DNA from 4 places in the Serratia sp. PL7 genome. Region 1 is predicted to be linked to each of the others. Evidence: riboswitches for the same ligand, from Rfam matches in the RefSeq annotation. Region 1 holds a riboswitch; each other region holds the start of a gene.

Region 1 (7,279 bases):
CCTGTCTGATTGAAAAAACGTTGCTGCCCTGGTCTGCGCCGCCGACCGTGCCGCGGCGCGAAAAGTGAAGGGTATAGCCTATTGCCGGCGGCGGAACAACGCGCGATCTCCCGCTACGGCCGACGAACGGCGGCTATTGTACATTTTTATGACAATAGTGTGACGTTAATCACGCCGACGGCGGCCTCGGCGGCGAAAGCTTGCTGGTCGGAGGTTTCGCTCTACGCTTAATGAGCGCCACGAACGGTGCGCCCATCAGCCCTTCACAGGAGGAAGTATGCAGACGATTCCCGCCGCGGTACTCGACGATCTGGCCCCGCAAGGCGTGTTGCGCGCGGCGATCAACTACGGCAATCCGGTGCTGGCGCAGGCCGGGGCCGGCGGTAAACCGCAAGGCGCTTCGGTGGAGCTGGCCGCCGCGCTGGCCCAGGAGCTGGGCGTGGCGCTCGAACTGGTCACCTATGACGCGGCGGGCAAGGTGTTTGCCGACCTGGACAGCGGCGCCTGGAACCTGGCGTTTATGGCTATCGAACCGGTGCGTGCGGCGCAAATCGCCTTCAGCGAACCCTATGTGATCATCGAGGGGACTTACCTGGTGGCGAACGACGCGCCTTACTTTGAGGTGGCGCAGCTCGACAGGCCGGAGGTGCGCATCGCGGTCGGCCAGGGGGCGGCGTACGATCTGTTTTTATCGCGCACGCTGCAGCAGGCGCAGCTGGTGCGGGCGGCAACGTCCGCCGAGGCGATCGCGCTGTTTTTCGAACGGGGGCTGGAGGCGGCGGCCGGCGTGCGTCAACCGCTGCTGGCCGCCGCGGCCGCCCATCCCGGCTACCGGGTGCTGGACGGGCATTTCACCGCCATCCACCAGGCGATGGCGGTGCCGCGGCAAAAAACGCAGGGCGCCGCCTACGTGAACGCGTTTATCGAACGCTGCAAGGCCAACGGGCTGGTGAAGGCGGCCTTGCAGCGCAGCGGCCAGGGCGAGGTGACGGTGGCGCCGCCGGCCGCCTCGGCGTGATCAGTCGAGCTCCACCGCGTACTGTTCCACCGGGGTGATTTTCTTGATCAGCTTGTTGTCGAACAGGAACTGTTCGTAAGCCTGGTAGCGCGCGCGATCCAACTTGGCCGGATCGCGGGCGAACAGCGGCAGGCTGGCTTGCCACGCCTGTTTGTTCAGCTCGGTATTCAGCTCTGGGTGCGCCTTGGCGAATGCCAGCCAGGTGTCCTGCGGGTGGGCGTGCAGGTAGTCACTGCCTTGCTTCAGCGCGGCGAGAAATTTGCGGATTTTCGGCTCGTTCACCGCATCGCGGTTGGCGACGATGATCAGCTCGTCATAGGCCGGCACGCCGTAGTCTTCGACGTTGAACACCACCGGTTCTTTACCCTGCAGCTTCAGCTCCAGCGCTTCGATGTTGCGGTAGCCGCCGATCACCGCATCGACCTGGCCCGCCAGCAGGGCGCTGGTCAGCTGGAAGTTGACGTTGATAAGCTTGATGTCCTGCGGCTTGAGGTGCTCGTGTTCGACCATGGTGGCCAGCGTCGCCTGTTCGATGCCGCTGACCGAGTAACCCACCGTTTTGCCCTTGAGATCCGCCGGCGACGTGATGTTTTTGTCCAGCGCGATCACCGTATTCAGCGGCGTGTTGATCAGGGTGCCGACGCGCATCAGCGGCAGGCCCTGATCGGCGAAGAAGTGCAGCTGCGGCTGATAGGTAATGGCGAGGTCGGCCTGTTTGGCGGCCACCAGCCGCGGCGGCAGCGCCGGATCGGACGGCGGCACGATCTTGACGTCCAGCCCTGCGGCCTTGAAGGCGCCGATCTGCTCGGCCACCATAATTGGCGCGTGATCGGGGTTGATGTACCAGTCGAGCACCAGCGTCAGCTTCTCGGCCGCACCGGCCTGGCCGGTGAGGGCAGCGCCCAGCAGCAGTCCGCAAACGGTTTGTTTGATCATGGTCGTTCCTTTATCCCTGGTTATGGTTGCAATCATCAGTCGTTTTCCGGCGCCCAGGCGATCAGACGCCGCAGCAGCGCATCCACCGCGGCCCACAGCAGCACGGTCATCAGCACCAAAATAAACAGCGCGGCGAAGCAGACGTCGGTCTGCATGCGCGCGTTGGCGTTCAGCATCACGTAGCCCAGCCCTTCGGCCGAGCCGACCCATTCGCCGATGATGGCGCCGATCGGCGCGACGGCGGCGGCCATGCGCAGGCCGGAGCCGAAGGCCGGTAGCGCCGCCATCAGCCGCACGTGCCGCAGCTGCGCCCAGCGCGAAGCGCGCATCGTGCGCGCCAGATCGAGATAGTCGTTGTTGACCCGGCGCAGCCCGTCGAAAAAGGCCGACACCACCGGGAAGAAAATCACCAGCACCGCCATCGCCACCTTGGCGCTCATGCCGAAGCCGAACCACAGCACCAGCAGTGGCGCCAGGGCGAACACCGGTATCGCCTGGCTGGTGAGCACCAGTGGCATCAGCCAGCGCTGCAGCCGCGGCGAGAAGATCATGCACAGCGCCAGCGCCGCGCCGAGCAGCACGCCCAGCACCAGCCCGCTGACGATCTCCGAAGCCGTGACCAGCGTGTGCCAGGCGAGATAGCCGCGCCCGTCCCACAGCGCCTGCGCCACCGCGCCCGGCGTGGGCAGCAGAAAGGCCGGAATGCCGCTTTGCGCCGCCAGCCACCACAGCAGCAGCAGGCCAGCAAACACCGTCAGCCCACGCCGCAGGCGGGTGAGGCCACGCTCTTCGGCAATCTTCATTGCGCGGCCCTCACCAGCTGTTGCAGCAGCTCGGCCTGGCTTTTCAGCAGGTCGGCGTCATCCGGCGCGCGCGGCGGTTGCCCGCTGATACGGTGGGTATCGTCGAGGCCCAGCGGCCAGGGCGACAGTACCAGCAGCCGGTGGCTCAGGCGGCAGGCCTCCATCGGATCGTGGGTGATCAGCAGTACGGTATTTTGCGCCAGCAGCTCGGCGGCCAGGCTTTGGATCTCGGCGCGGGTAATGGCGTCCAATGCGGAGAAGGGTTCGTCCATCAGCACGATCGGCTGGCGTTCGTAGAGCGTGCGGGCGATGGCGGCGCGCTGGCGCATGCCGCCGGACAGCGCGGCGGGCAGGCTGCGGCCATGCGCGGCCAGGCCTACGCGTTCGAGCAGATGCGCCACCCACGCCCGATCCGCCACTTCGCCGCGCAGCCGCGAGCCGAGGGCGACGTTCTCTTCGACGGTTAGCCACGGGTAGAGCAGGTCTTTTTGCCCCATGTAGGCGATGCGCCCGGCGATCGGCAAACCGTCGCTGCCGGTCACCGTACCCGAACTGGCCTGCGCCAGGCCGGCGATGATCTTCAGCAGGCTGGTTTTGCCGGCGCCGCTGGCGCCGAGCAGGGCGACGAAGCTGCCGCCGGCGATGTCGAAGCTCAGCCGGTCGAAGACGATTTGCTGACCGAAACGCAGGCTGAGATCCCGCACCTGGATGCCGGGCGGGAGAAGCGGGGAGGTCATGAGGCGTTCAGCCCCATCTGCCAAAATGCCGATTCCAGCTGGGTGGCGGTGGTGAAAATCTGCGCCAGCTCGGTGAAGCGGCCTTGTGCGCCGCGCTGGTGGCCGACGGTTTCCAGCAGTTCGATGGCGGCACGCACGCCGGCCAGATAGCCCTCGTCGCCGTAGTTGCGGATCCAGGAGGCGTAAGGATTGCCCTCCATCTGAGTGGCGGGATCGTGCAGCAGCCGCAGGCCGATTTCGGCATAGCCGGCCACGCAGGGCAGCAGGCCGGCCAGCAGATCGAGGGCGTCGCCGGCATGGCCGATATCCAGCACGTAGCGGGTGTAGTTCATGGTTTCCGCCGCTTCCGGCTGGGCGGCGATCTGCGCTTCGCTCAGCCCCCATTCGGCGCAGTAGGCCACGTGCAACGGCAGTTCGGCGACGATGCCGTTGAGCGAGGCGGTGGCGGCGCGCATCTCCGGCAGGGTGCGTAGCTTGCTGACCAGCAGCGCGTAGGCGCGGGCGAAGTGCAGCAGAAACAGATAGTCCTGGGTCAGGTAGCGGCGAAAAGCGCGTTCAGGCAAGGTGCCGGCGGCCAGCTGCTGCAGAAATGGATGATCGACGTAATCTTGCCAGTGGCTGCCGGCATGGTGGCGCAGCCGGCCGTAAAGACCGCTTTCGAACAGGGTAGTGATGGACATGGGACCTCCTTGAGTCAGTGGAGATCCGGGCACGCTGGGGTATGAACAGGCAACGGGTGAGAGCGTTGTTGCCTAACCGTCCCTTCGCTGGCATGACCCAGATCAGGTTCAAAGGGTTCGGCTTGCGCCATCTCAGCCCGTAACAGGACACCCCTCGGAGCTGCTTGTTATACGACATTTGTTTTTTGATTACAATCGCCGGGCGGTGCGGCGGCAATCGGTTCGTTTAGTGCGATCGAGGGTGATTTTGCTGGCGCAAGGCGCGCGGTTTTTGTCACTGTAGGCTCATGTTTTGCCTCTGAGGATGATGCCCGATGAAAAAGATTGGTTTTCTCTCGTTTGGCCACTGGTCGCCTTCCGCCCAGTCCGGCACCCGTTCCGCGGCGGATGCGCTGCTGCAGTCCATCGATCTGGCGGTCGCCGCCGAAGATCTGGGGGCGGACGGCGCCTATTTTCGCGTGCACCACTTCGCGCGCCAGCTGGGATCGCCGTTCCCGCTGTTGGCCGCCATCGGCGCCAAAACCCAACGCATCGAGATCGGCACCGGCGTGATCGACATGCGCTATGAAAATCCGCTGTACATGGTGGAGGACGCTGGCGCGGCGGATCTGATCGCCGGCGGGCGGCTGCAGCTCGGCATCAGCCGCGGCTCGCCGGAGCAGGTGATCGACGGCTGGCGCTATTTCGGCTATGCCCCGGCCGACGGCGAAACCGATGCGGACATGGCCCGCCGCCATACCGAAGTGTTCCTGGAAGCGCTGCGCGGCGAAGGGTTCGCCGAGCCCAATCCGCAGCCGATGTTCCCGAATCCGCCCGGGCTGCTGCGGCCGGAACCGTTTTCCGCCGGGCTGCGCGACCGCATCTGGTGGGGCGCCGGCTCCAATGCCACCGCCGTCTGGGCGGCGAAGCTCGGCATGCACCTGCAAAGCTCGACGCTCAAGAACGACGAGACCGGCGAACCCTTCCACATCCAGCAAGCCAAGCAGATCCGCGCCTACCGCGCCGCCTGGCAAGAGGCCGGCCACACGCATGAGCCGCGGGTTTCCGTGAGCCGTAGCATCTTCGCGCTGGTGGATCAGCGGGATCGCAACTACTTCGGCGGCAGCGGTAAGGAAGGCGACCAACTGGGGTATATCGATGCGCAAACCCGGGCGATCTTTGGCCGCAGTTACGCCGCAGAACCTGACGCGCTGATCGAACAGCTGGCGCAGGACGAGGCCATCGCCGAAGCGGATACCTTGCTGCTGACCGTGCCTAACCAACTGGGCGTGGATTACAACGCCCACGTTATCGAATCGATTTTAACCCATGTCGCGCCGGCGCTTGGCTGGCGCTAAACGGAGGAGCTGGATGTCACGCATTTTCATTACCGGCTCGGTGGACGGGCTGGGCCGCGCCGCCGCGCAAACGCTGTTGGACGAAGGACATCAGGTGATTCTGCATGCGCGTGAGCCCGGCCGTCTGGACGCGGTGCGCGATCTGCTGGATCGCGGTGCACAGGCGACGATCGGCGATCTGTCCGATGTGCAGCAGATCCGGCAGCTCGCCGAGCAGGTCAATCGCCTCGGTCGCCCGGACGCGGTGATCCACAATGCCGGTATGTTTACCGGACCGCAGGTGATGCCGGTGAACGTCATAGCGCCCTACCTGCTGACGGCCCTGATCGAACGCCCCAAGCGTATCGTCTATCTGAGCAGCAGTATGCACTTTGACGGCGTGGCGGAACTGAACGGCGTGGATTGGCTTGGCGGCGCCGCAGGCTCTTATTCGGACAGCAAACTGTTCGTCACCGCGCTGGCCGCCGCCGTGGCGCGCCTGTGGCCTGACGTGATCAGCAGCGCGGTCGATCCCGGTTGGGTGCCGACAAAAATGGGCGGCGCGGACGCGCCCGACGATCTGGCGCTGGGGCATGTGACGCAGGCGTGGCTGGTGAGCAGCGATGAACCGCAGGCCCTGGCGTCCGGCGGATATTGGCACCATCAGCAGCGCCTCGAACCCCATGCAGCGGTACACGACGAGGCGTTTCAAACGGCGCTGCTGGCGCAATTGGCGCGCGCCGGCGGGGTGAGCTTGCCGCAGGTTTGAATGGTTATTCCTTCCAGGCCCGTCGAGGTTATCGGCGGGCTTTTTTATGCCCGCAGGGTGAACCCGTGGCGCTTTTCTTATACAGTGGTTGTCTGGCCTGTTTTGCTCTTTCTTGTAATTATCGCCATGCATACATTCCTGATTATCGTCCCTGAAGGGGGCATGCTGTTCGAAGCGGCGGGCATCGCCGATATCCTGATGCAGGCTAATCGCCTGAGTTCCGCCGAGACGCCGCTGTATCAGATCGCGGTCGCCACTACGCAATCTCACCGGGTGGTGCACGGCCTGTCCGGGCTGAGCCTGTTGGCTGACCATCGCCTGGCGGATCTCGATCCGGCCCAGCCGCGCGATACCGTCATTGTTGCCGGCAAGGGGGCAACCGAAGAAGAGGGCGCCCTGGTGGCGGATTGGCTGCGCCGCGCGGCGCCGCAGACGCGCCGTATCGCCTCGGTTTGCGGCGGGGCTCTGCTGCTGGCCGAAGCCGGATTGCTGGACGGGCGGCGGGCGACTACCCACTGGCGGCTGGCGGAAACGCTGCAGGCGCGCTTCCCGCGGGTGCAGGTTGAAAACGGCCCGATCTACGTGCAGGACGGGCCGATTTGGACCTCCGGCGGCGTCAGTTCCGGCTTCGATCTGACGCTGGCGCTGGTGGAGGATGATTACGGCTTCGTGCAGGCGCGCGAAGTGGCGCAGGATCTGGTGATGTTTCTGCGCCGCCCCGGCGGGCAGGCGCAGTTCAGCCGCTACCCGCTCAACCAGGCCAAATCGCCGGGCCCGATCCGCGACCTGCAGTCCTGGATCCTGGAAAACCTCGCCGACGATCTCAGCGTCGATCGGTTGGCCGAACGCGTGGCGATGAGCCCGCGCAACTTTACCCGCGTATTCACCCGCGAGACGGGCATTTCTCCCGCCAAATTCGTCGAAGAAGGCCGGTTGCATACCGCCAGGCAGCGCCTGGAGCAGAGTGCGCAAGGCATCGAGCAGATCGCCCTGGCCACCGGCTTTGGCAACGGCCTTAAC
Region 2 (7,279 bases), on a different contig from region 1:
ACCGAAATCATGATATTTTCACATTAAAAGACATTACCTTTCATAGTGAACTATATCACCGAGAGGAATGGTCAACTCTTGTGAACAGGGATCTCTATGAAACCAAAGCAGCGGCAAGCCGCTATCCTCGAATACTTGCAGCGGCATGGCAAAACGGCAGTGGATGCCCTGGCAGAGCATTTTTCCACGACCGGCACCACCATCCGTAAAGATCTCACCTTGCTGGAAGAAGAAGGCGAGGTGATCCGCACCTATGGCGGCGTGGTGCTTAGCCGTGACGATGGCGATCAGCCCATCGATCGTAAAACCCATATCAACACCGAAAAGAAACGCCAGATCGCCTATGCGGCCATCAAGCTGATCGACGATGGCGATTCACTGATCTTTGACGCGGGCAGCACGGTATTGCAGATGGTGCCGCATCTGGCGCAGTTCAATAACATCACCGTGATGACCAACAGCCTGACTATCGTTAACGCGCTGGTGGAACTGGATAACGATCAAACCATCCTGATGCCCGGCGGCACCTACCGGAAAAAATCTGCCTCCTTTCATGGCAGCCTGGCGGAATCGGCATTTCAGCAGTTCAGCTTCGACAAGCTGTTTATTGGGGCCGACGGTGTCGACCTCAATGCGGGTGTCACCACCTTTAATGAGGTGCATAATGTCAGCAAGGCGATGTGTGAAGCCGCCAGCCGCATTGTATTGCTGGTCGATTCCTCGAAGTTTGGCCGCAAAAGCCCTAACGTGGTGTGCGATCTGAGCGTCGTGGATACTTTGATCACCGATAACGGCATCAACCCGGATTACCTGGCTGCGCTACAGGCCAAAGGTATCAATATCATTCTGGTAGGAGACCCACTTGATGAGTAATGCCACTGCCCTGCTCAACTTTGCCCGTGAAACGCTGGAAATTGAGCTGACCGAAGCGCAGCGCCTGCTGACACGCCTGGATGACAACTTTGTCCAAGCCTGTGAACTGCTGCTCAACTGCCGTGGCAAGGCGGTGATTTCCGGTATTGGTAAATCCGGCCATATCGGCAAGAAGATTGCCGCTTCATTGGCCAGCACCGGCACCCCGTCGTTTTTCGTCCATCCGGCGGAAGCCTTGCATGGCGATTTGGGGATGATCGGCGCCGAGGATGTGGTGATCTTCATCTCCTATTCCGGCCGCGCCAAAGAGCTGGATCTGATCCTGCCGCTGCTGGCAGAGAGCAAGATCCCAGTCATTGCCATGACCGGTGGCAAAGAGTCGCCACTGGCGCTGGGTGCTGCCTGTACGTTGGACATCAGCGTTGAACGTGAAGCCTGCCCGATGGGCCTGGCACCAACCTCCAGCGGAGTGACTACGCTGATGATGGGGGATGCATTAGCGATGGCCCTGATGCGCCAGCGTGGTTTTAATGCAGAAGACTTTGCCCGCTCCCATCCAGGTGGCAGCCTGGGTGCTCGCCTGCTAAATCGCGTCCATCATTTGATGCGTACTGGCGATCGCCTGCCGATGGTGCAAGAAAGCGCCAACGTGATGGAAGCCATGCTGGAGTTGAGCCGTACCGGACTAGGCTTGGTAGCCGTATGTGATGCACAGCAAAAAGTGGTGGGCGTGTTTACCGACGGTGACCTGCGCCGCTGGTTGGTGAAGGGTAATAGCCTCAATGATAGCCTCAGCCCGGCGATCACTCGCCCCGGCTACCGCTTGCCAGAACAGTGGCGTGCCGGGGAAGCCCTGGAAGCGCTGCACGAACAGCACATCAGCGCCGCTCCGGTGGTAGATATCGATGGTGTACTGGTAGGGGCAATCAACCTGCACGACCTGCATCAGGCCGGGATCGGCTGATAGTAGCAAACCTCTCAAGCAGGGGCGTAGCATGCTACGCCCGCTTAACGGCCTTGGCGCGTAGCTTTGCCCCTCAGCAGCGTTACTTCCAGTCTGGATTACCCTCAAACTGTTTCTTCAGCAACGCTTTCATCTGATCATCCGGTTTACCCAACCATTGATATTTGGCGTATTTCTTCGGATGGTCAATGGCCTGCGGCTTATTGGGCACTTCAATCCGCACGCCCCAAGCCTGGGACTTGTCTGCTTTAAAAGCCACAATCATAAAGTTATTGGCGCAGTCATGCGGCTTGCAGATGTTACCGATCTGGTAGCTTTGCCCTTGCCAGGTGACGGTTTCGGCTGGTGTGGAAGTGCCGATCCCTTTGCGCGCCCAACCCGGTAACTGTGCCTGGCCCTTCACCATATTTTTCCAACTGGTTTGGTAGCCCGGCTGCTGGATCAGATCTGAAGCAGTGATAATCTGTTCGGCAAAACTGCCGGTGCTAAATCCAAGCAGGGCCGCAACCAGGGCTCCCAGCAACCTCTTTTTTCCTATCATGGTCTTCTCCCTCGGTAAATCAAAAGCGTAGCTCCAAGTAGCTCAGACCACAATTAAACGGGAAAGTTGGCCCAGCGTTTTTCGTCAGACAACCTGCCAGTACCCTTTTTTGGTTGCCCCAACCCTGATTAACCGCTTTCCTTCCAGGAAGCGGTGGTAAATTTTCTTCCGACATTTCTTCCGACATTTCTTCCGACATTTCTTCCGACATTTCTTCCGACATTGTGGCAAGGCGTCCCCGCTTGTCACCAATACCTTCGATTAATGTCACCACCCGTTTAGCCAGCTTAAACTCAATCTCTGGCTCACCACCAAGCATGGAAATGATGCACCGGCCCAATACCCTGCCCCACCTCCAGGCTATCGGCCTGCTGTAAAGCCAGTTGCAGGTAGTTTTTTGCCGCTGCCACGGTATCGGCCCAGCTCTGGTGGCGCGGACGCAGGGCAGCCAGTGCCGCAGATAGGGTGCAACCGGTGCCGTGCGTGTGCCTGGTCGCTATGCGCGGCGCACTAAAGCGCTGCTCAAAGCCAGGAGCAAATAGCCAATCTGGGCTTTCCTCTTCACTTAGATGCCCCCCCTTCATCAACACCGCCTGACAGCCCATCGCCAACAATGCCTGGCCCTGCTCACGCATTTGCGCTTCGTTTTGTGCCGGAGCACAGGCCAGCAAAGCAGCGGCCTCAGGCAAGTTAGGCGTGATAATGGAAACCAATGGCATTAGCTCACGGCGGATGGATTCCACCGCATCCGGTGCCAGCAGCGGGTCACCACTTTTAGCCAGCATCACCGTATCCAGCACCACATAAGGCAGCTTGTAATGGCGTAGGCGCTCGGCCACTGCCCGCACGATATCGGCATTAGCCAACATGCCGATTTTAGCGCTATCGATACGCACATCGCTGAGTACCGAATCCAACTGGGCGGCCACAAATGCCGGTTCGATATGATATACCGACTGCACGCCACGGGTATTCTGCGCCACCAGCGCGGTGATCACGCTGGTGCCATAGGCCCCCAACGCGGAGAAGGCTTTCAGATCGGCCTGAATACCGGCTCCGCCGCTAGGATCGGTGCCAGCGATGGTGAGTGCGTTAATTCGTTTCATAGCAGATCCTCCATCCGCAGTTGGTAGAGGGCATCCAGAAAGGCGGCAGTAAAGCTGCCAGGGCCAGAACACTGCGCCGTGGCCCTTTCACCACATAGCGCCATCACGCGGCAAGCGGTGGCAACGTTATCCAGCCGATCGCCCGGCAAACTGCAAAATGCTGCTGCAACCGCTGAAAGCGCACAGCCAGTCCCCACCACGCGCGTCATTAATACATCACCACCCGTAACGGCCCAGTCTCGCTCGCCATCGGTGATGTAATCTGTCTCACCGGTGACGGCCACAATAGCCCCGCAATTACGCGCCAATACCTGTGCTGCGGGTAATGCCACCAGCGAGTCATCCTGGCTATCTACGCCACGGGCGCTGGTCTGCAGGCCGCTCAATGCAATGATTTCCGACGCGTTGCCACGGATCGCCACAGGCCGCAGGGTGAGCAAACGGCGGGCGAAGGTAGCGCGATATTCCAATCCCCCAACGGCAACCGGATCCAGTAACCAGGGTTTTTCAGCACAATTGGCAGCCTCTATGGCGGCTAGCATTGATTCTGCTCGCGATGCATGCAGGGTGCCGATATTGATCAACAGCGCATCGGCCACGCGACTGAACTGCGCGGCCTCTTCCGGTTCCACCACCATCGCGGGAGAAGCACCAAGCGCCAGCAGCACATTGGCCGTCAGCTCTTGCACCACTTCGTTGGTCAGGCAGTGGATCAACGGAGGTTGGCGTTTAAATTGGTTAAAACAGGCCGCGGCACGGGTGCCGGGTAACACATCAGGTCGAGTAAACATAATGCTCCCAACCGGCGTTCAAGAAGGCGGGTACCGGCTGAGATACCGCGACATCCCTACGCTGGCATAATCCAGATCAGGTAATACGGGTAATTTCTCAGCCCCTAAGGGCACCCCGAGTCGACGTTTGCCATTATTAGCGCTGCCGCCAGTGAGGTCAATCACGCGATAGCGTCAAAAAATAAAAAGAGACTCCGTCCCCCCCAGGTAATGTATAGTTCGCGTTTGACGGGGAAACCATGCTAACTCACTCATCTATCCGCCTTAACAAATACATTAGCGACAGCGGCATTTGTTCTCGTCGCACGGCCGATCTCCACATCAAGGAGGGCCACGTTTTCATCAACGGCCGGTTAGCCGCCTTGGGCGATCAGGTATTGGTCGGGGATATGGTGAAAGTTAACGGCCAGCCGATCGAACCGCGTAGTGCGGACGATTTGGTGCTTATCGCACTGAATAAGCCTGTTGGCATCATCACCAGCATGGGGAAGCACGTGCGGGATAACATCGGTGATTTCGTTAATCACAGCAGACGCGTCTTTCCTATCGGACGCCTGGATAAAGACTCCCAGGGGCTGATTTTCCTGACCAATGACGGCGAGTTGGTCAATAAGATCCTTCGTGCTGGCAATAATCATCAAAAAGAGTATCTGGTCACCGTCAACAAACCGGTGACCGATGAGTTTATTCAGGGCATGAGCGCAGGCGTCCCCATCCTGGGCACGGTGACTCAAAAATGCCTAGTGGAGAAAGAAGCTCCGCAGGTGTTTCGCATCACCCTGGTGCAAGGGCTTAACCGCCAAATCCGCCGCATGTGCAAATATTTTGGTTATGAAGTCACCAAGCTTGAGCGCGCACGTATTATGAACATCGTTCTGAAAGGGTTGCCGCTGGGCGAATGGCGGGATTTCACCACAGAGGAACGGCGCGAGCTATTTAAACTGGTTGAACACTCCTCATCCGAGGATATTTCCTCCCCGCTTCAATAACGCCAGATTTAAGCGACAGTAGCAATATAGCTCCTCGGACCATACTGATTAACCTGATACAAAATGCTCTGGATGCCCCTAAAAAGGGGGCGTACTGATAACGATCCGTTCACATAAAGGGGGCTGCAATTTTCTTGAATATCCGCACCGTTCCACTTTACTTCTCTTTCCGCTCGAAATTGCAATCAACCTCTCAAAACAGCCCGTAATTATCAGTTGATCTTGTTTTCATTCGGCTCTATCTTCTCGCATCCGGGTACATGAAGCGGCTCGCTGGATGCGGTCTATCCCTCCTCCCCCTTTCCGTCTACCACACGGATTTATGACTCTTCTCTTGTCAGAGTTACCACACAGCATTTGATAACTTTCGGTAAACATGAACTCAACGGTTAAAGATACCCTGGCAGCACGTGACGTCACCCTAACCCCGTGGACAGGCTTTTATTTCCTGCTGTCGCTGCTGATCAACTTCGCCCTCGGCTATCCATTTAGTCTGCTGTATGCCGTGGCGTTCGGCTGTGTGTTACTGCTGCTGTGGCGTCTCAGCCCACGCTTGCAAAAGAGTGTGATCGGGCTGTGTAGCCTCATCGCTGCCATGTATTTCCCGTTTGCTCAGGCCTATGGCTCGCCCAATTTTAATACCCTGCTGGCGTTACACTCGACCTCGGTGGAAGAGTCCAGCGAGATATTGACCATCTTCCCGTGGTACAGCTATCTGGTGTCGCTGTTTATTCTGGCTCTGGGCATTATCGCGTTGCGCCGTAAGCCAACCCCGAAAGGCGCTTGGAACACCCTCAACAGCTTATGTCTCACCATCAGCGTGGTCTGCTTTTTTGTCACGCCAGTACAGAATCTGGCGTACGGCGGCGTGTTTAAATTGACCGATTCTGGTTATCCCGTGTTTCGCTTCGTCAGAGATGTGATCGTCAATAACCAGGAAGTGATTGATGAAAAAGCCCGTATGCAGGCGCTTTCGCAACTGAAAGATTCCTGGAACGTGCTGGCGGTGAAACCGAAGTATCACATTTACATGGTAGTGATCGGCGAAAGCGCGCGGCGAGATGCCTTAGGTGCGTTTGGTGGGCACTGGGACAATACCCCCTTTGCCAGCCACGTAAACGGCACGCTATTGCTTAACTATATTGCGGCCAGCGGATCAACACAGAAATCGCTCGGCATTACGTTAACCCGTGTTATTAACGGTAAACCCCAGTATCAAGATAACTTCGTCACGTTGGCCAATCGGGCAGGTTTTCAGACCTGGTGGTTCTCAAACCAAGGCCAAATTGGTGAATATGACACCGCTATCGCCAGCATTGCCAAACGTGCCGATGAAGTGCAGTTTCTGAAAAACGGTGATTTTGAAGCAGATAAGAATACCCATGATGAAACGCTGCTCAAGATGACCGCCCAGGTTTTTGCCGCCCCGCGCAACACTAACCCGCAGCTGATCGTCTTGCACCTGATGGGTTCACATCCGCAAGCCTGCGACCGAACTCAGGGGAAATACGTGGACTTTGTACAATCCAAAGAAACCTCCTGCTATCTTTACACCATGACGCAAACTGACAGCCTGCTAAAACAGCTCTATCAGCAGTTACGCGATACCGGGGAAAGTTTCTCAATGGTCTACTTCTCCGATCACGGTCTGGCGTTTAAAGAGCGCGGTACCCAGGTGCAATATCTGGCGCACGATGACCAGTTTCAACAAAATTTTCAGGTCCCCTTTATGGTGCTTTCCAGCGATGACACCGAACACCGCCTGATTAAAGCCCCTCGTTCAGCCAATGATTTCCTGACCTTTTTCGCTTCGTGGACCGGGATAAAAACCAAAGAGCTGACGCCGAAATACTCGTTTCTTTCCGAGCAAAAAGCCGGCCCCGTCTATATCACCAACTTTAAGCTCAAGAAGGTGGACTACACCCATTTACCGACGGATATCTTTGAAACCCAAACGCGCTGAAGTGTAACAAGGTAGCCTTTGCATCTCGGGCCACTTTGTCTGTAATATGAGG
Region 3 (7,279 bases), on a different contig from region 1:
AGGCGCTGATCGTCGGCCACCAATAGCCAAATACGGCTCTGGGTTCCATCTTTCAGCGGCATACATAAAATACCTTCCACGTTAAAGGCACGGCGGGCAAACAGGCCACAAACGTGGGTCATTACGCCCGGATGGTTCCGTACCGCCAACTCCAGGATCACCTGTGGATTCTTTTGTAGTGATTGCATGGCTTATTCTCCAATCATTTCGATGTTGGCGGCACCCGGTGGCACCATTGGGTAAACTTTTTCGTTGATATCGATCAGCGCGTGGATCAGGCAAGGGCCAGGGCGTTGGATCGCCGCCAGCAACGCGGCCTGTGGATCTGCCTCGGCATTCAAATCGCAGGTGTCCAGGCCAAACCCGGCGGCAATCTTCAGGAAATCGGTACGCTTTGGATAGGTGGCGGCAAAGATATGCTGTTGATAGAACAGCGTCTGCTGCTGGTGTACCAATCCCAAGGCCTGGTTGTTCATCAGGATGATTTTCACGTCCAGATTGTGTTCAACGGCGGTCGCCATCTCTTGAATATTCATCATCAGGCTGCCGTCACCGGAAAAACACAGCACCTTGCGCTGAGGCTCTGCCAGGGCTGCACCAATCGCAGCAGGTAAACCAAAGCCCATGGTGCCCAAACCGCCGGAGGTCAGCCACTGGCGCGGGCGGCTCAGTGGATACGCCTGGGCTACCCACATCTGATGCTGGCCTACATCGGTGGTGATAATGGCACTTTCGTCCACGCAGCGTGCTGCGGCTTTAACCAGCCCGTAATGGCTCAATGGATCAGCCACATTTGGCATGTTGATCGGGAATTCACGCTTCAGATCGTTAACGGTGTTCATCCATTCGGTACGCGGCTGTGCTTCGATCATCGGTAACAGCTGTTGCAGCACCTGGCCGACATCGGCATGGATGGCAATATTGGCCTGTTTAACCTTGCCCAGTTCGGCACGGTCGATGTCCACGTGGATAATTTTGGCGTTCGGGCAGAATTGCTCGGTTTTACCGATTGCCCGGTCGTCGAAGCGGGCGCCCAGCACGATCAGCAGGTCGGCTTCTTGCAGGATAAAGTTGGTGCTGCGCGCGGCATGCATCCCCAACATGCCTAATGACAGCGGGTGTTCTACCGGCATTGCGCCCAATGCCATCAGCGTCATGGTGGTTGGCAGGTTGGAGCGCTCGGCCATTTCCAGCGCCGGTTTATGGGCTTCTGCGCAGATGATGCCACCACCCAGATACAGAATAGGGCGCTTGGCCTGGTTGATCATTGCAGCAGCCTGTTCGACCTGCTTGCTATCAAAGGCCGGTGGGGCGTCTGGAACGGCCATTGGCGGTAACAAATCCCACTCAATTTCGGCGGTTTGCACGTCTTTCGGGATGTCGATCCACACCGGACCTGGACGGCCGGATTCGGCAATGCGGAATGCGTCGCAGATCACCTGCGGCAGATCGCTGATATCACGGACCAGGTGGTTGTATTTGGTGATGGGAATGGAAATGCCGTAGGTATCCACTTCCTGGAAGGCATCGGTGCCGATCATCGAGGAAGATACCTGGCCGGTAATGCACACCAGCGGGATCGAATCGAGCTTGGCGTCGGCAATGGCGGTCACCAGATTGGTGGCTCCTGGGCCGCTGGAAGCGATACAGACCGCCGCCTTGCCGTTGGTACGTGCCATGCCCTGCGCCATAAAACCGGCCCCTTGCTCGTGGCGGGCCAGCACGTGCTGGATGACGGTGCTTTGGCTCAGAGCATCGTACAGCGGCAGCGCTGCGCCACCGGGAATGCCTGCAATAGTGGTGATACCCTGACGCTCCAGCAGATGCACGATCAGCTGTGCGCCGGTAATACGTTGGCCTTGGTGTGGCGTGCCCGAAGTTGCCATGTGCCTATCCTTTTCTCTGGGCCGGTTAGCTTTTCTGGGCAGGGGGACTAAAACAAGAAACCCCGCCCGGTTTGCGCCGGCGGGGTTTGGGAATCGATGCGTTGATTCGGACCCTACGGCGCGTTGCCGACGACCACCACCACACGCACGACGACCACCGCGGCTGGTAGCGCGGTTGTTAGTAGGGTCGAGGTCAGCGAGGATGCGATCACAGGGAGCCTTATCATCAGTAGTAAAAAACAGAATTTTATAAAACCACAGGTGCAAAATTCGCACAACAGGTTTATTGGTTCAGCATAAAAAACGCGTAGTAGATCACGGTTTAACCGGAATACCCAGCACCTTGGCTTCCGGTGCGCTGCCGCTTACCAATGCCTGCGTTGGGCCGTCGTAATAAATCCGCCCATCCACGACCAGCAACGTACGCGGCGCGATGCGGGCGGCATCCTCAAGATTATGTGAAACCATCAGCAACGTGAGTTGGCGCTGGTCGCAGACGTTTTGCAGTAGTTGCAGCATCTCACTGCGCAGTGCCGGATCGAGTGCAGAGAAAGGCTCGTCGAGCAGCAGGATCGGCTGCTGGCGGATCAGGCAACGCGCCAAGGCTGCCCGCTGCCGCTGCCCGCCGGAAAGTTGCGACGGTAGGCGCTGCAGATGCCCCTCCAATCCGACCTGTTGGGCAATCTGTGCCAGTTGTTCCTGCTGTGCGGCGGTTAGGCGCAGGCCAGGATCCAGCCCTAGGCCGATGTTTTGCCTGACAGTCAGGTGGGCAAACAGGTTGTTTTCCTGGAACAGCATTGACACCGGGCGTTTGGCGGGGGGCGAAGCGGTATGATCGCTTCCGTTGAGCCACAGTTTGCCGCTGGCCGCCGGCAGAAAACCGGCGATCAGGCTGAGCAAGGTACTTTTGCCTGCGCCACTAGGGCCCAGCACCGCAACGTGTTCTCCCGGCTGAATGCGCAGGTCAAAACGCATCGGCAGGTGTTCGTACAGATAGGTCAGTTTTTCAAGCGTCAGCATGGCGGCCCGGTAAACGTTCAATCAGGGTAAACAGCAGGAAACAGAGCAGCAGTAGCAGCAGAGCGGTCACGGCCCCGTCGTTGCTGCGATATGCGCCAATCTGCTGATAGAGATAAAAAGGCAGGGTACGGAACTGCTCGTTGCCGAACAGCGCTACCACGCCGAAATCGCCAATCGACAGCACACAGGCAAAGGCCAAAGCCTGCGCCAGCGGGCGTTGCAACGCTTTCAGCTCGATCCAGCGCAGCCGCTGCCAGCCGTGGATATCCAGAGACAAGCATAGTGGATTATAACGCTCGGCCAGATCGCGCATCGGGTTTTCCAGCACTTTCAGCGCGTAGGGCACCGCCATCAATGCATTGGTGAGGATCACCAGCGCATAAGGCGATTGCGGTAGCCCAGTGGTATCGCTCAGCAACAGGAAGAAACCGGTAGCCAGCACAATGCCCGGCATTGCGAGGATCACCATGCCACTCAGTTCCAGCGTCTGTCCCCAGGCGGCCCGTTGCCGCAGCTTCAGCTCACGGCTGCTCCATAGCAGCATCATGGTCAATACCACGCACAAAATGCCCGCGCCTAGTGCGATACGTAGCGAGGTGAACAGGGCCTGCCAGAGAATGGGCTGTTGCAGCACGGTGACCAGCGTCTGGTTGGCACCATCGATGATCACCGCCAGCAACGGAGGTAGCAGTAACAGTAGCGCAGCGACAATAAATAGCGTATCGCTAATGCGCCGCCCCAGACTGTCCTGCGGATCGCGCCAGCGCTGGGCGTGGGTATGGCCAACCGGCAGAGCCTGGCTCAAACGCTGGCTGAGCACCACCAGCCCCAGGCAGCAAGCCAGTTGGATCAGCGCTAGCAGTGCCGCGCGGCTGAGATCGTAGTCGTAACTCAAGGCCTGATAGATCGCTAGCTCTATGGTGGTGGCCTGTGGCCCGCCGCCCAACGACAGCACGGTTGCAAAGCTGGCAAAACACAACATAAACACCAGTGCGCCGCTGGGGAGGATCTGGCGGCGTAACGCAGGCCATTCCACAAAGCGGAACTGCTGCCAGCCGTTCATCCCCAGCTGTGCGGCCAGTTGGCGCTGCTCGGTGGGGATGTTCTCCAGCGCCTGTAGCAGAAGGCGGGTGGCCAGCGGCATATTAAAGAACAGATGCGCCAGCAGGATGCCTTGCAGGCCATAAGGCGAAAAGCTGTAGTTCACGCCCAGCCAACCACACAGCGTTGCCAGCCAGCCTTGCCTGCCGTAGACGCTCAGCATGCCAAATACAGCCACCAGCACCGGCAGCACCAGCGTCATGGCGCACAGCCGCAGCAGCAGATTACGGCCAGGGAAGCGCCGCCGGTATAACGCTCGGGCCAGCCAGATGGCAGGCACCACCGAGATCACGGCAGAGAGTAGCGCCTGCCAAAAGGTAAAGCGCACTACATGCCACAGGTAGCTGTCTTGCCACAGGCTGCGCCAATCACTTTCTGGCGCATGACGCCACAGCGAGCCCATGGCCGCCAACGCGATCAGCAGGATCAGACCTGCGGCCATCAGCCCCGGCCATAACCAGCGGGGGATCAGTGGCTGACGGCAGTTTGCCATGCTCGGATCCAGTTACCACGCTGTTGTGCCACTTCCTCGGCACTGAATTGCAATGCCGTTTGCGGCACGCTCATCTGTTCGAAACCGGCGGGCAGTTCCGTCTTGATCACCGGGTACATCCAGTTGCCGGTGGGAATGGTGTTCTGGAAGGCCGGGGAGACCATAAACTGCATGAAGCGCTCGGCCAGTTCCGGCTGTTTGCTGGCCTTTAGCTTGCCAGCGACTTCGATTTGCAGGTAGTGGCCTTCGCTGAAGTTGGCCGCCGCATAGAGGTCTTTTTTCTCTTCGATCAGATGGTAGGCGGGGGAGGTGGTGTAGCTCAGTACCATGTCGCCTTCCCCTTTCAGGAACAGGCCGTAGGCTTCACTCCAGCCTTTGGTAACGGTGACGGTTTTCTTCGCCAACCGTTGCCAGGCAAGCGGTGCCTCGTCGCCATATACTTTCTGCATCCAGAGCAGCAGGCCAAGACCTGGTGTGCTGGTGCGCGGATCCTGATAGATGATCTTCAGGGGGCGATCGCTGCTTACCAACTCTTTCAGGCTGGTCGGCGGGTTCTTCAGCTTGTCTTTGTTGTAGACGAAAGCAAAGTAGCCATAGTCGTAGGGAACGAAGGTCTGGTTGTGCCAGCCACCGGGAACCGTGAGCTTGCTAGTATCGACTTGGCTGGCGGAGAACAGATCCGTTTGCTGCGCGGCTTGCAGCAGGTTGTTGTCCAGCCCCAAAACCACGTCGGCGGCGCTGTTTTTGCCTTCCATTCTCAGGCGATTGAGTAACGACACGCCGTCTTCCAGCGCCACGAATTTCAATTCGCAGTCACATTCGGCCTCAAAGGCTTTTTTTACCGCCGGGCCAGGGCCCCAGTCGGCAGCGAAAGAGTCGTAGGTGTAGACCGTCAGCGTTGGCTTGGCCAGGACGGGCATCGCCGCTAGCAGTAATAAACAGGGCAGGTATTTTTTGACCACTTTGCACTCCTAATAGTAAAGGGGGCAAAGGTATCTGAGGACTGGGTTAACGAAGGTTAACGCGCCATGCTCAAATCCCTCCGCCGGTATTGACCGGATCAGGTTCGACGGGTGTGCTCTCAGCGGAAAACCGTTGGCCAAAAATTGGCGGGTTATCCGCACCCCGTTGAGTCGGCGCTATTGTAGAGGCTTAGCGGCGTGGGTGAAAGGCGATTATGCTTCCGGCGGCGCAAACCAGGCAGATTTAAAATCGAACCAGCCGAGGGTATTCATTCGTACCCCACGCATACTGCGTTGACCATGCAGTTGCAGCCAGTGGTGGAATAACGGATGCAACTGATGGTTGCTGACCAGGCGCTGGCAAAATTCGGCCATGGACAGGCGATTTTCTCGCCACTGAGCGGCATCCTGCGCGATATCCTCCGTCAAACAGTGTTGGATCAACGGCAGTTCATACAGCGTGGCAAATAGCGAAAACTCCAGCGGCAGGGTGAAGTTGGCGCTGCCTAACCACAGATCGCTTTGCGCTTTGCCCTTATGCCAGGCTTCATAATCCACGACCTGTACATTGAGTTTGATGCCCTGCTCAGCCAGCAGAGAGGCGATAGCCTGCTTGATTGCGTGGAACTCGGAATGTTCGCTGTAGAAGGTCAGGGTCAATTCAGTTAAGCCCGCAGGCTTGGGTTGCTGCCCCAACACACGGTTATGTAACCAGCGCGGGAGAATGCCATAGGCCGGAGCCCAGTAACGCTGGTAGAGCGGCCCGGCATGGCTCAGCAGCGCGATCGGATTGATCAGTTCGCTTAGCCAACTGCGGATCTCCGGGTCGGCCGCCAGTGCCGAACGCTGGTCGAACAGCAGAAAATAACAGCCTTCTTCGAGACGGCTTTCCAGCTCGTTCCTACCGGTATCATCTCCCTGCAGTTGGACGCCGGAGTGGGCCAGCTCTTCGGTGATTTCCGGTAATACCCAAATGTTGACCTCATCGATCAGGGCGCGATAGCCAAAGTAGTCGTCAAAGGCATGGATTTTCATCTGGCTCTGATTGTTGTGTATCACGCGATAGGGGCCGGTGCCGATCGGATGGCGGGCAAAATCCGGCAGGCTCTGCCATTCGCGCGGCAGGATCATGGCATGTACGCTGCTTAGCAGCCAGGGCAGCCAGTAGTCCGGCGTGTGCAGATGCACATCGATGACATAGGGCGTGGGCGAGTCGATCCTGTCGATATGTGAAAATAGCGGTTGTGGGATCAGGCGGTTGAGCGACTGGATCACATCTTCCATTTCCAGCTCACGGCCATGGTGAAAATGGATCGCCGGACGTAGATAAAAGCGCCAGTGCAAAGGGGTGATTGTTTGCCAATGATGCGAAAGATCGGGTTCCAGTTCCCCGTTTTCCTCGTTTACCCTCGTCAGGCCGTTGAAAATCTGTCTTGCCAGGTGAGTTTCTGAACGGCGTAGTGCCGAGCCGGGCAACAGGTTGTAAAGCTGACGATAGTAGAGCACGCGCAGGATATGTTTCCCCTGGCGGAAGCTGCGTCCCAGCTGGGAAAGCAGCATTTGGCGTACCACGTCTTTATCGCCCACCAACTGGACTAACTGATCGATGCGATCCTGTTCCAGCAATTCTTCGGCACGCTGTTGTTGCAATGCCAACCCGGTGTAGTGGAAGCTGAGCTGCGAACGTTTACCCCGGCCGGATTCGGCCTGCCATGTCAGCCAGCCCTCGTGCTGCATGGCTCCCAGTAGCGAGCGAACATGGCGACGGGAGCAACTGAGCACCTCTGCCAACTCTTGCAGCGTGGTTTCGGTGGTTT
Region 4 (7,279 bases), on a different contig from region 1:
GTACGCACCGCGTTCATCACATAGCCCAACTCCACTTCTGGATCGAACACCGGCAGTTTGTCGACGTCAGCACGGCAGGTGATGGGTGAGCTGAAACGCGGGCCTTCGCCGGCTTCAAAGTACAGGCCAAGCCCCATGGCGTCGGGAATGGTGAGAATGTCGGAGAACAGAATGGCGGCGTCCAGCGCATAGCGGCGCAGCGGCTGCAGCGTAACCTCACAGGCCAGCTCCGCGTTCTTGCACAGCGACATGAAATCACCGGCCTGGGCGCGGGTCGCCTTGTACTCCGGTAAATAACGACCGGCCTGGCGCATCATCCATACGGGGGTCACATCCACCGGCTGGCGCAACAGCGCGCGCAGGTAGCGATCGTTCTTCAACTCAGTCATTTATGGGGCTCCCTTAATAATCTGCCGGCCATTGTACATTATTCTGCCCGGCACAGCGCCACGGTGTCCTCAATCAACCGGCGCGCCACGGTGCCGGGCGGCGGCAACAGTGGCAGTTGGTCGTAGCGATACCAGCCGGCGTTGAGCAGCTCCTTGGGATCGTGACGAAGGTCGCCCTGATGGTAATCGGCCATAAAGGCCATCATCAGCGAGTGTGGGAACGGCCAGGGTTGTGAAGTGACGTAGCGCAGGTTCTTGATTTCGATATTGCTCTCTTCCATCACTTCGCGCGCTACCGCCTGTTCCAGCGTTTCGCCCACCTCGACGAAGCCGGCCAGCACCGTGTGGATGCCGCCGCGATGGCGCACGTGTTGCGCCAGCAGGATCTGATCGTCGCGCCGAATGGCGACGATCACGCAGGGCGCAATCTGCGGGTAGTACCGCTCTTTGCAGTGGCCGCACAGGCAGGCGCTTTCGGAGCGGCTGAGGTGCATCTCATGGCCGCAGTAGCCGCAATAGCGATGAGAGCGGTAGAAATCCGCCAACTGAACGCCGCGCCCGGCAAGCTGGAACAGACCGCGATCCTGATCCAACAGCTGACGCACCGATCCCATCTCCCGCGGCATCGCCTGGCGTACCAGCCAGACCGGCGCGCCCTCCCATTCACCGATGGTGCGCGCCATGTGGCCCTGCAGCCCGAGGGCGGCGGCCGTCCCCGACGGTAATTCACCGTTCGGTAACCAAAGTTTGCTTTCATGGCTGACGATCCACCAGCCGTTTTCATTGCCCGTTAATGCAAGTTCCATATCGTTGTTGCACAACCTCAGCTTCACTGGCACTCTACAAATCGGCTTTGTTACATTTTAATAACTTACCGGTTACTTTTGTTACTTACACGGAGTCAAACATGCTCAACCGTTTGGAAAGGCTGACTCAGCGCGTTGGCGGTAGTAATGAATTAGTTGATCAATGGCTTCAGGCCCGCAAACAGTTGCTGGTCGCCTACTGCACGCTGGTAGGCCTCAAACCGAATAAAGAAAAGCATACGCCGCTGAATGAAAAAGCGCTGGAGAACTTTTGCCACAACCTGGTGGATTACCTCTCCGCAGGGCATTTTCATATCTATGACAGAATTATCAAACAAGTGGAAGGCGCAGCCAGTCCGAAAATGTCGCTGGCGGTGAACATCTATCCCAAGCTGTGGGCCAATACTGAACAGATCATGGCGTTCCACGATCGCTATACCGAAGTGGATATCGATCAGGAGGTTTGTCTGGAATTCCACCAGGCCTTGTCGGATATCGGCGAAACGCTGGCGGCGCGCTTTGCGCTGGAAGATAAGCTGATCCAGTTGGAAGCAGAAGCCGCGCAGCAACCGCTGCCGGACCAGACGCTGGATCCGGCGCGTTAAAATTTTATAGTTTTTTTTCATATCCCTCCTATACTGGGGGCATCTTGTCGGAGTGCCTAGCGCCTGATTTGTTCATCGAATCAGCCAGGCTGAGACCGTTAATTCGGGATCCGCGGAACCTGATCGGGTTAATACCCGCGAAGGGAACAAGAGTAATCTATCGCCACAGGCACGGCCTCCCCCTTGCGGGCGCCCTGCCTTATCGGCCACCATCATTACTCCCTCCGAGCTCCAGACAAGCAACTTTCCCAACCCAACACACTGGTAGGAACTTGCTATGTCTAACATTAATCCCCCGCGCGCCCGTAAAGCGCAACGCGAAGCCGCCCAGCAGTTTATCGACACGCTGCAAGGCATGGCTTTCCCAAACTCACGCCGCATCTACCTGCAGGGCTCGCGCCGCGATATCCAGGTGCCGATGCGCGAAATTCAGCTCAGTCCGACCCTGGTCGGCGGCAGCAAAGATAGCCCGCAGTATGAACAGAACGAGGCGATCCCGGTGTATGACACCGCCGGCCCCTACGGCGATCCGCAGGCCGAGCTCGATGTGCACGCCGGCCTGGCCAAGCTGCGCGCCGGCTGGATCGACGCGCGCGGCGATACCACGACTCTCAGCGGCGCCAGCTCCGGCTTCACCCAACAGCGGCTGGCGGACGAGGGGCTGGATCACCTGCGCTTCGAACATCTGCCGCTGCCGCGCAAGGCGTTGCCGGGCAAGTGCGTGACCCAGCTGCACTATGCCCGCGCCGGCATCGTCACCCCGGAGATGGAGTTCATCGCCATCCGTGAAAACATGGGGCGCGAGCGCATTCGCGGCGAGGTGCTGCGCCACCAGCATCCGGGCCAGGGCTGGGGCGCCAACCTGCCGGACAACATCACGCCGGAGTTCGTGCGCCAGGAAGTGGCCGCCGGCCGCGCCATCATTCCTGCCAACATCAATCACCCGGAGGCGGAGCCGATGATCATCGGCCGCAATTTCCTGGTGAAGGTGAACGCCAATATCGGCAACTCGGCGGTCACGTCGTCGATCGAAGAAGAGGTGGAGAAGCTGGTGTGGGCCACCCGCTGGGGCGCAGACACCGTGATGGATCTCTCCACCGGCCGCTATATTCACGAAACCCGCGAGTGGATCCTGCGCAACAGCCCGGTGCCCATCGGCACCGTGCCTATCTACCAGGCGCTGGAGAAGGTCAACGGCGTGGCGGAAAACCTCACCTGGGCGATGTTCCGCGATACGCTGCTGGAACAGGCGGAACAAGGGGTCGACTACTTCACCATCCACGCCGGCGTGCTGCTGCGCTACGTGCCGATGACCGCCAAACGCCTGACCGGCATCGTGTCGCGCGGTGGCTCGATCATGGCCAAATGGTGCCTGTCGCACCATCAGGAAAACTTCCTCTATCAGCATTTCCGTGAAATCTGCGAGATCTGCGCCGCCTACGACGTTTCGCTGTCGCTCGGCGACGGCCTGCGCCCCGGCTCGATTCAGGACGCCAACGACGAAGCCCAGTTCGCCGAGCTGCATACGCTGGGCGAGCTGACCAAAATCGCCTGGGAATACGACGTGCAGGTGATGATCGAAGGCCCGGGCCATGTGCCGATGCAGATGATCCGCCGCAATATGACCGAAGAACTGGAACACTGCCACGAAGCGCCGTTCTACACCCTCGGCCCGCTGACCACCGATATCGCCCCGGGCTATGACCATTTCACCTCCGGCATCGGCGCGGCGATGATCGGCTGGTTCGGCTGCGCCATGCTGTGTTACGTCACGCCGAAAGAGCACCTCGGCCTGCCGAACAAAGAAGACGTCAAACAGGGCCTGATCACCTACAAGATCGCCGCCCACGCCGCCGATCTGGCCAAGGGCCATCCGGGCGCGCAGATCCGCGATAACGCCATGTCCAAGGCGCGTTTCGAATTTCGCTGGGAAGATCAGTTCAATCTGGCGCTCGATCCGGCCACCGCGCGCGCCTATCACGACGAAACCCTGCCGCAGGAATCCGGCAAGGTCGCCCACTTCTGCTCAATGTGCGGGCCGAAATTCTGCTCGATGAAGATTTCGCAGGAGGTGCGCGACTACGCCGCCGCCCAGGAGGCCGCCAAGCCGATCGAAGTGCAGCTGACCGGCATGGAGAAAATGTCCGCCGAATTCCGTGCCCGCGGCAGCGAGCTGTATCACAGCGCCGGCTCCCTGCAAGAGGAGACAAACAATGACTGATATCACGACCCCCTTCCCGGCAACGCCCCACAAGCTGGGACTCTACCCGGTCGTCGACAGCGTGGAATGGATCGCTCGCCTGCTGGAAGTCGGCGTCACCACGATCCAGCTGCGCATCAAGGATTTGCCTGACGAGCAGGTCGAAGAGGATATCGCCGCCGCCATCACGCTGGGCCAGCGTTACCAGGCACGGCTGTTCATCAACGACTACTGGCGGCTGGCGATCAAGCATGGCGCCTACGGCGTGCATCTGGGCCAGGAAGATCTCGATACCACCGATCTGGCTGCCATTCACCGCGCCGGGTTGCGGCTCGGCGTGTCCACCCATGACGACGCCGAACTGGCGCGCGCGCTGGCGGTGAAACCGTCCTACATCGCGCTGGGGCACATCTTCCCCACCCAAACCAAAGACATGCCTTCGGCGCCGCAGGGGCTGACGGAGTTGAAACGCCACATCGCCGGCCTGGCGGATTACCCGACGGTGGCGATCGGCGGGATCAGTATCGATCGCGTACCGGCAGTGCTGGCGTGCGGCGTCGGCAGCGTGGCGGTGGTCAGCGCCATCACCCAGGCGCCGGATTGGCGCGCGGCGACGGCCGAGCTGCTGCGGCTGATCGAAGGCGAGGGGTCGAGCGATGCTTAACGATCAGGAATTCCTGCGCTACAGCCGCCAGCTGCTGCTGGAGGACGTCGGCCCGGAAGGCCAGGAGAAACTCAAGCGCGCCACGGTGCTGATCGTCGGTTTGGGCGGGCTCGGTTCCCCGGCTTCGTTGTACCTGGCCGCCGCCGGCGTCGGCACGCTGCTGCTGGCCGACGACGACCAGCTGCACGTTACCAACCTGCAGCGGCAAATCCTCTACCGCAGCGCCGATACCGCCACCGGTAAGGCGGCGCTGGCGCAACGCCACCTGCAGGCGCTGAACCCGTTGGTGGAATCCATCCCGCTGGCGCAACGGCTACAGGGGCAAGCGCTGCGCGACGCGGTCGCCCGCGCCGATCTGGTGCTGGACTGCTGCGACAATATGGCGACCCGTCATGAGGTCAATGCCGCCTGCATCGCCGCCGCCAAGCCGCTGATCAGCGGCAGCGCGGTCGGTTTCAGCGGCCAGCTGCTGGTGCTCGAGCCGCCCTATGCGCACGGCTGCTACGCCTGCCTGTATCCGGAGCAGGAAGAACCGCAGCGCAACTGCCGCACTGCTGGGGTACTCGGCCCGGTGGTCGGCGTAATCGGCACCCTGCAAGCGCTGGAGGCCATCAAGATGCTGGCCGGCATGCCTTCCTCCCTCAGCGGGAAACTGCGGCTGTTCGACGGTAAGCAGCAGAGCTGGAGCACGCTGCAACTGAGCCAGGCCCGCGCCTGCCCGGTATGCGGAGGCGCAGCATGAAAATCCGGCTGAACGACCAACCGCTTGAGCTGGCGCAGCCGCTCAGCGTCGCCGCCCTGCTGACCCAGTTGGAACGCCACCAGCCGGGCACCGCGCTGGCGATCAACCAAACCATCATCCCACGCGCCGACTGGGCCGATCATCAGGTGCAGGACGGTGACGACATTTTGCTGTTTCAAGCGATCGCCGGAGGCTGACATGCTGAAAATCGCCGATACCACTTTTACCTCGCGCCTGTTCACCGGCACCGGCAAGTTCGCCACCCCGGCGTTGATGCTGGAGGCACTGGCGGCCTCCGGCTCTCAGCTGGTGACCATGGCCATGAAGCGCGTCGATCTGCGCGGCGGCAACGACGCCATTTTGGCACCGCTGCAGCAGTTGGGCGTCAGGCTGTTGCCCAACACCTCCGGCGCCAAAACGGCCGCCGAGGCGGTGTTCGCCGCCCGGCTGGCGCGTGAAGCGCTCGGCACCCACTGGGTGAAGCTGGAGATCCATCCCGATGTGAAATACCTGCTGCCTGATCCGATAGAAACGCTGAAAGCGGCGGAAACGCTGGTGAAAGACGGTTTTGTGGTGCTGCCCTACTGCGGCGCCGATCCGGTGCTGTGCAAACGGCTGGAAGAGGTGGGCTGTGCGGCGGTGATGCCGCTCGGTGCGCCTATCGGCTCCAACCGCGGTCTGCGCACCCGTGACTTCCTCGAAATCATCATCGAGCAAGCCAAGGTGCCGGTGGTGGTAGACGCCGGCATCGGCGCGCCAAGCCACGCGCTGGCGGCGATGGAGCTGGGTGCCGACGCGGTGCTGGTGAATACCGCCATTGCCGTGGCGCGCGATCCGGTGCAGATGGCGCGGGCGTTTCGCCTGGCGCTGGAGGCCGGCGAGCTGGCACGCAGCGCCGGATTAGGCTCCAGCCAGCGCGGCGCGGTCGCGTCCAGCCCGCTGACCGCTTTTCTCAGCCAGCCAGAGGAGGCGCAATGATGGCCGACGATTTCAGTAGCCGCTGGCAACAGCTGGATTGGGACGACATTACGCTGCGCATCAACGGCAAAACTACGCGCGACGTGGAGCACGCGTTGAACGCCGACAAGCTGACGCGCGACGACTTTATGGCGCTGATCTCCCCCGCCGCCGCGCCGTATCTGGAACCGCTGGCGCAGCGCGCACAGCAGCTGACCCGCCAGCGGTTCGGTAACGTCGTCGGCTTCTATGTGCCGCTGTATCTCTCTAACCTGTGCGCCAACGACTGCACCTACTGCGGCTTTTCGATGAGCAACCGCATCAAGCGCAAAACGCTGGATGCGGCGGAGATCGCACGCGAGTGCGAAGCCATCAAGGCGCTGGGGTTCGAACATCTGTTGCTGGTCACCGGCGAACATCAGACCAAGGTTGGCATGGACTATTTCCGCCAGCACATTCCGGCGATCCGCCGGCACTTCAGCTCGCTGATGATGGAAGTGCAGCCGCTGGCGCAGGAGGAATACGCCGAACTGAAAACGCTGGGCCTGGACGGCGTGCTGGTGTACCAGGAAACCTACCATCCGGCCACCTATCTGCAGCACCACCTGCGCGGCCAGAAGCAGGATTTCCATTGGCGCCTGGCCACGCCGGATCGCCTGGGGCGCGCCGGGATCGATAAGATCGGCCTCGGCGCATTGATCGGTCTGTCCAACAGTTGGCGCACCGACTGCTACCTGCTGGCGGAACATCTGTTCTACCTGCAGCAAACCTACTGGCAGAGCCGCTACTCGATCTCGTTCCCGCGTCTGCGCCCCTGCGCCGGTGGCATTGAACCGGCGTCGATCATGAGCGAGCCTCAACTGGTGCAGCTGATCTGCGCCTTCCGGCTGTTCGCGCCAGACGTTGAGCTGTCGCT

The links. Region 1 has a riboswitch for thiamine pyrophosphate ahead of N6G83_RS02285 (TenA family protein). Riboswitches for the same ligand answer to the same signal wherever they lie in the genome.
Region 2: another riboswitch for thiamine pyrophosphate. It lies ahead of thiM (hydroxyethylthiazole kinase); the one in region 1 lies ahead of N6G83_RS02285 (TenA family protein).
Region 3: another riboswitch for thiamine pyrophosphate. It lies ahead of thiB (thiamine ABC transporter substrate binding subunit); the one in region 1 lies ahead of N6G83_RS02285 (TenA family protein).
Region 4: another riboswitch for thiamine pyrophosphate. It lies ahead of thiC (phosphomethylpyrimidine synthase ThiC); the one in region 1 lies ahead of N6G83_RS02285 (TenA family protein).

Annotation. Positions count from the first base shown of each region.
Region 1 is NZ_CAMFLB010000001.1:471,649-478,927, forward strand. It holds gene N6G83_RS02265 (transporter substrate-binding domain-containing protein) at 278-1,018, shown strand; gene N6G83_RS02270 (ABC transporter substrate-binding protein) at 1,019-1,954, opposite strand; gene N6G83_RS02275 (ABC transporter permease) at 1,990-2,757, opposite strand; gene N6G83_RS02280 (ABC transporter ATP-binding protein) at 2,754-3,494, opposite strand; gene N6G83_RS02285 (TenA family protein) at 3,491-4,174, opposite strand; TPP riboswitch at 4,237-4,339, opposite strand; gene N6G83_RS02290 (LLM class flavin-dependent oxidoreductase) at 4,489-5,511, shown strand; gene N6G83_RS02295 (SDR family NAD(P)-dependent oxidoreductase) at 5,525-6,259, shown strand; gene N6G83_RS02300 (GlxA family transcriptional regulator) at 6,386-7,279, shown strand, end outside.
Region 2 is NZ_CAMFLB010000007.1:127,924-135,202, forward strand. It holds gene gutM (transcriptional regulator GutM) at 1-13, shown strand, start outside; gene N6G83_RS26685 (DNA-binding transcriptional repressor) at 97-873, shown strand; gene gutQ (arabinose-5-phosphate isomerase GutQ) at 866-1,837, shown strand; gene N6G83_RS26695 (inhibitor of vertebrate lysozyme family protein) at 1,920-2,378, opposite strand; gene N6G83_RS26700 (hypothetical protein) at 2,398-2,697, opposite strand; gene thiD (bifunctional hydroxymethylpyrimidine kinase/phosphomethylpyrimidine kinase) at 2,684-3,484, opposite strand; gene thiM (hydroxyethylthiazole kinase) at 3,481-4,275, opposite strand; TPP riboswitch at 4,312-4,403, opposite strand; gene rluF (23S rRNA pseudouridine(2604) synthase RluF) at 4,515-5,264, shown strand; gene N6G83_RS26720 (phosphoethanolamine transferase) at 5,641-7,227, shown strand.
Region 3 is NZ_CAMFLB010000018.1:178,581-185,859, forward strand. It holds gene ilvN (acetolactate synthase small subunit) at 1-188, opposite strand, end outside; gene ilvB (acetolactate synthase large subunit) at 192-1,886, opposite strand; gene ivbL (ilvB operon leader peptide IvbL) at 2,000-2,113, opposite strand; gene thiQ (thiamine ABC transporter ATP-binding protein ThiQ) at 2,202-2,906, opposite strand; gene thiP (thiamine/thiamine pyrophosphate ABC transporter permease ThiP) at 2,893-4,500, opposite strand; gene thiB (thiamine ABC transporter substrate binding subunit) at 4,476-5,462, opposite strand; TPP riboswitch at 5,520-5,638, opposite strand; gene sgrR (HTH-type transcriptional regulator SgrR) at 5,676-7,279, opposite strand, start outside.
Region 4 is NZ_CAMFLB010000045.1:16,596-23,874, reverse strand. It holds gene hemE (uroporphyrinogen decarboxylase) at 1-389, opposite strand, end outside; gene nudC (NAD(+) diphosphatase) at 428-1,195, opposite strand; gene N6G83_RS52125 (Rsd/AlgQ family anti-sigma factor) at 1,297-1,800, shown strand; TPP riboswitch at 1,839-1,963, shown strand; gene thiC (phosphomethylpyrimidine synthase ThiC) at 2,078-4,021, shown strand; gene thiE (thiamine phosphate synthase) at 4,014-4,664, shown strand; gene N6G83_RS52110 (HesA/MoeB/ThiF family protein) at 4,657-5,406, shown strand; gene thiS (sulfur carrier protein ThiS) at 5,403-5,603, shown strand; gene N6G83_RS52100 (thiazole synthase) at 5,605-6,384, shown strand; gene thiH (2-iminoacetate synthase ThiH) at 6,384-7,279, shown strand, end outside.